DNA from 2 places in the Rossellomorea sp. NS-SX7 genome. Region 1 is predicted to be linked to the other one. Evidence: a T-box and tRNA genes for the amino acid it is inferred to sense, from the RefSeq annotation. Region 1 holds a T-box; the other holds one or more tRNA genes.
What was found. The T-box of region 1 lies ahead of serS (serine--tRNA ligase). A T-box ahead of a tRNA ligase gene usually reads a tRNA of that ligase, here a tRNA-Ser.

Region 1 (2,357 bases):
TCTTCGGTACATGTGCCGGTCTTATCCTTTTGGCAAATAATATCGTCGGTTATGATGAACCGCATCTTGGTGTAATGGATGTGATGGTTGAGCGCAACTCTTTTGGACGTCAAAAGGAAAGCTTCGAAGCCGATCTGAACATTGCACACGTTGGAGATCATTTCAATGCCGTATTCATCCGGGCGCCGCACATCGTGGAAGCCGGAGAGGACGTCGAGGTCCTTGCCAAGCACAACGACCGCATCGTGCTTGCCCGCCATGGACAATTCCTCGGCTGCTCATTCCACCCGGAACTGACAGACGACAATCGCCTGACTGCTTACTTTATTGAAATGGTAAAAGAGTCAAAAGAAAAAATTGTTTCTTAATCTTTTCGCAAAGATTGTTCGGTTTCACCACTTTTAAAACCTAGAGTGGGTTGGAGCGGAAGGCACTTGACTCCGGCGGGATATAGAGGAAAGGTCGAGACTTGTCCAGCTCCGGCGGCTAGCCCCTCGAGGTCATAAGCTAAACGGCCCAAGAAGGCAAAGAACGCCTTCCCGGTCCATTCATCTTATGCTTGTCGGGGCTGAGCGAGCCGCCTGCGCATTTCGTCCCGCAGGAACGCAGCGACGAGGAGGCTCGACTTCCTCCCCGTGGAAAGCAAGTGCTTGCAGCGGAAAGGAACGGTCTCCGTTTTTTCGGGAATTATCTTTTAGAAAAAACATTGGCATAAACCTATTGCAAAATGGAAAACATTGTAGTAGATTATGAAATAACCAATATGAGTTTAAAACGTTGACAGGAAATAGTAGTGAAGAATTCTTGCCAAAAGAGAGCCGGTGGTTGGTGCAAACCGGTGCAGAATCTTTACGAATCCATCCTTGAGTGAAATACTGAACCATTCAGTAGGTATTTTCGGTGATTCCGTTACCATCTCTAAGAGGAAAGCAGCTTCGCTGTTTTCAATTAGGGTGGCAACGCGGAAACCTCCGTCCCTTTTACCAGGGACGGGGGTTTTTTATTTTTTCCGGAACCTGTTACCGTTCGAAACCAAACATCCATATAAATCAAAGGAGGAATAAACATGTTAGACATCAAATACTTACGTGCCAATTTGGAAGATGTGAAAAACCGCCTTCAGCATCGCGGTGAAGACCTTGAAGACTTCGATAAGTTTGAAGAGCTTGATAAGAGAAGAAGAGAGCTTCTTGTGGAAAGTGAGAACTTGAAGAGCAAGCGTAATGAAGTTTCTCAAAAAATCGCTCATATGAAAAAGGAGAAACAGGATGCCCAGGACATGATCGTTGAAATGCGTGAAGTCGGCGGCATGGTCAAGAAGCTTGATGATGAGCTGAGAGGAATCGAGGAAGAGCTGGAGCGTATCCTTCTTTCTATCCCGAATATTCCACATGAGTCTGTCCCTGTCGGTGAAACAGAGGACGACAACGTGGAAGCCCGCAAATGGGGTGAAATTCGTGAGTTCGATTTCGAAGCGAAGCCACACTGGGATATCGCAACAGGGCTTGATATCCTTGATTTTGAACGTGCAGGAAAAGTAACAGGAAGCCGTTTTGTATTCTATAAAGGTTTGGGTGCAAGACTGGAGCGTGCGCTATTGAACTTCATGATGGACCTGCACATGGATGAGCACGGATATACAGAAATGATCCCGCCATTCCTTGTGAACCGCGCAAGCATGACAGGAACGGGGCAGCTGCCTAAGTTTGAGGAAGATGCTTTCCGTATCGAAAGTGAAGATTATTTCTTAGTCCCTACAGCAGAAGTGCCTGTAACGAACTATCACCGTGATGAAATCATCAAGGGAGAAGAGCTGCCGATCAGTTATGTAGCATACAGCGCTAACTTCCGTTCTGAAGCGGGATCTGCAGGGCGTGATACAAGAGGGCTGATCCGTCAGCATCAATTCAATAAAGTGGAGCTAGTCCGCTTTGTGAAGCCTGAAGATTCTTATGATGAGCTTGAGAAGCTGACAGGCCATGCTGAAAAAGTCCTTCAGCTATTAGGACTGCCATACCGCGTTTTATCAATGTGTACAGCTGATTTAGGCTTCACTGCTGCGAAGAAATATGATATCGAGGTTTGGATTCCAAGCTACGGCACGTATCGTGAGATTTCTTCTTGCAGTAACTTCGAAGGCTTCCAGGCGAGACGTGCGAATATCCGTTTCAGAAGGGAAGCAAACGCAAAACCTGAGCATGTTCATACTCTGAATGGGTCTGGATTGGCGATTGGCCGTACCGTTGCTGCTCTGTTGGAAAACTATCAGCAGGAAGACGGATCTGTCATCGTACCAGAAGTTCTGCGTCCATACATGGGTGGGGCAGAAGTGATAAAATAACAGCATTATGAAAGGT
Region 2 (2,357 bases), 960 kb from region 1:
GAGTAGGACGTCGCCAGGCATAATATGGAGGATTAGCTCAGCTGGGAGAGCATCTGCCTTACAAGCAGAGGGTCGGCGGTTCGATCCCGTCATCCTCCACCATGCTTTTTTACGAAGCGAAGCGGAGTAAAATAAGCGTCCTTAATCTCTACAATGTATTCAATGCTTCGTCTAACAGACAAGCCTGTAATATAACCACGCCGGTGTAGCTCAACTGGTAGAGCAACTGACTTGTAATCAGTAGGTTGGGGGTTCAAGTCCTCTTGCCGGCACCACTTTGGTTTAAATCTCATAACTTTTATGAGCCATTAGCTCAGTTGGTAGAGCATCTGACTTTTAATCAGAGGGTCGAAGGTTCGAGTCCTTCATGGCTCACCATTGATTTTTGCTCAGGCAGAACATCATATCTTTTATCATGCGGGTGTGGCGGAATTGGCAGACGCACCAGACTTAGGATCTGGCGCCGCAAGGCGTGGGGGTTCAAGTCCCTTCACCCGCACCATTTACGCGGAAGTAGTTCAGTGGTAGAACACCACCTTGCCAAGGTGGGGGTCGCGGGTTCGAATCCCGTCTTCCGCTCCAACGATTTTTGCCGGGGTGGCGGAACTGGCAGACGCACAGGACTTAAAATCCTGCGGTAGGTGACTACCGTACCGGTTCGATTCCGGTCCTCGGCACCAGAGTTTTTTTGTGAAAGAAAATAACATTCATAATATTAAGCGCCCGTAGCTCAATTGGATAGAGCGTTTGACTACGGATCAAAAGGTTAGGGGTTCGACTCCTCTCGGGCGCGCCATCTATTTCGGGAAGTAGCTCAGCTTGGTAGAGCACTTGGTTTGGGACCAAGGGGTCGCAGGTTCGAATCCTGTCTTCCCGACCACCTTAGATGGGGCCTTAGCTCAGCTGGGAGAGCGCCTGCTTTGCACGCAGGAGGTCAGCGGTTCGATCCCGCTAGGCTCCACCAAGATTTTTTACGCAGCGTAAGCGGAGTAAAACAATCTTCCATATTATTTTGCTTCAGCAAAATATCTACAATTAGATATAAATGTTTCTTGGCGGTGTAGCTCAGCTGGCTAGAGCGTACGGTTCATACCCGTGAGGTCGGGGGTTCGATCCCCTCCGCCGCTACCAATACGGACCTTTAGCTCAGTTGGTTAGAGCAGACGGCTCATAACCGTCCGGTCGTAGGTTCGAGTCCTACAAGGTCCACCATTTACATTTAAAACACGGAGGAATACCCAAGTCCGGCTGAAGGGATCGGTCTTGAAAACCGACAGGGGTGTTAAAGCCCGCGGGGGTTCGAATCCCTCTTCCTCCGCCATATTCCCTTTTAAATTATTATCGTCGCGGGGTGGAGCACGTCCGAATAATCTTCGGAGCTTTCACATCAGCGCACCGACGGAGCAGCAGCTTGAATAAGCTTACTGAAGTCGGGGTGGTTCTAACGGATATTAATTCGTGAGGTCACAATTTAATTTAACTCTTATTATCGTCGCGGGGTGGAGCAGTTCGGTAGCTCGTCGGGCTCATAACCCGAAGGTCGCAGGTTCAAATCCTGTCCCCGCAATACCATTTTTGACAAGCTAATACTTATCCTAATCGGTAACCGATGGATGAATATTTTGACTATCGTCAAAAATTCTTGGTCTGGTAGTTCAGTTGGTTAGAATGCCTGCCTGTCACGCAGGAGGTCGCGGGTTCGAGTCCCGTCCAGACCGCCACTAATTACATAGTGTGGATCAGTAGCTCAGTTGGTAGAGCACGGTGAATAAGCTTCATCGATTATGCATCAGCGTACAGCTTGAGCAGCATCTTGAATAGTCTTTCTGAAAGCTGGACGATGGACTATCACACTCTATGTTTAGGAAATTTACATATGATGGCTCAGTAGCTCAGTTGGTAGAGCAATGGACTGAAAATCCATGTGTCGGCGGTTCGATTCCGTCCTGAGCCACCATTTTTCATTTATATCATACTTTTATGGCGATTGTGGCGAAGTGGTTAACGCACCGGATTGTGGTTCCGGCATTCGTGGGTTCGATTCCCATCAGTCGCCCCATATTTATTGCGGGTGTAGTTTAATGGTAAAACCTCAGCCTTCCAAGCTGATGTCGTGGGTTCGATTCCCATCACCCGCTCCATGGGCCTATAGCTCAGCTGGTTAGAGCGCACGCCTGATAAGCGTGAGGTCGGTGGTTCGAGTCCACTTAGGCCCACCATTTCAATATTCCGCAGTAGCTCAGTGGTAGAGCTATCGGCTGTTAACCGATCGGTCGCAAGTTCGAATCTTGCCTGCGGAGCCATATGGAGAAGTACTCAAGTGGCTGAAGAGGCGCCCCTGCTAAGGGTGTAGGTCG

Region 2: it encodes a tRNA-Ser, which carries the amino acid that the T-box ahead of serS (serine--tRNA ligase) is inferred to sense. The anticodon was not compared.

The regions. Positions count from the first base shown of each region.
Region 1 is NZ_CM128249.1:4,026,339-4,028,695, forward strand. Features, by position in the region: gene pdxT (pyridoxal 5'-phosphate synthase glutaminase subunit PdxT) at 1-368, shown strand, start outside; T-box leader at 769-982, shown strand; gene serS (serine--tRNA ligase) at 1,067-2,341, shown strand.
Region 2 is NZ_CM128249.1:3,065,028-3,067,384, reverse strand. Features, by position in the region: rRNA gene rrf (5S ribosomal RNA) at 1-19, shown strand, start outside; tRNA gene ACUXV2_RS15370 (tRNA-Val) at 27-102, shown strand; tRNA gene ACUXV2_RS15365 (tRNA-Thr) at 200-275, shown strand; tRNA gene ACUXV2_RS15360 (tRNA-Lys) at 303-378, shown strand; tRNA gene ACUXV2_RS15355 (tRNA-Leu) at 418-502, shown strand; tRNA gene ACUXV2_RS15350 (tRNA-Gly) at 508-582, shown strand; tRNA gene ACUXV2_RS15345 (tRNA-Leu) at 592-680, shown strand; tRNA gene ACUXV2_RS15340 (tRNA-Arg) at 720-796, shown strand; tRNA gene ACUXV2_RS15335 (tRNA-Pro) at 804-880, shown strand; tRNA gene ACUXV2_RS15330 (tRNA-Ala) at 889-964, shown strand; tRNA gene ACUXV2_RS15325 (tRNA-Met) at 1,055-1,131, shown strand; tRNA gene ACUXV2_RS15320 (tRNA-Ile) at 1,136-1,212, shown strand; tRNA gene ACUXV2_RS15315 (tRNA-Ser) at 1,229-1,321, shown strand; tRNA gene ACUXV2_RS15310 (tRNA-Met) at 1,494-1,567, shown strand; tRNA gene ACUXV2_RS15305 (tRNA-Asp) at 1,645-1,721, shown strand; tRNA gene ACUXV2_RS15300 (tRNA-Phe) at 1,882-1,957, shown strand; tRNA gene ACUXV2_RS15295 (tRNA-His) at 1,984-2,059, shown strand; tRNA gene ACUXV2_RS15290 (tRNA-Gly) at 2,068-2,141, shown strand; tRNA gene ACUXV2_RS15285 (tRNA-Ile) at 2,143-2,219, shown strand; tRNA gene ACUXV2_RS15280 (tRNA-Asn) at 2,229-2,303, shown strand; tRNA gene ACUXV2_RS15275 (tRNA-Ser) at 2,307-2,357, shown strand, end outside.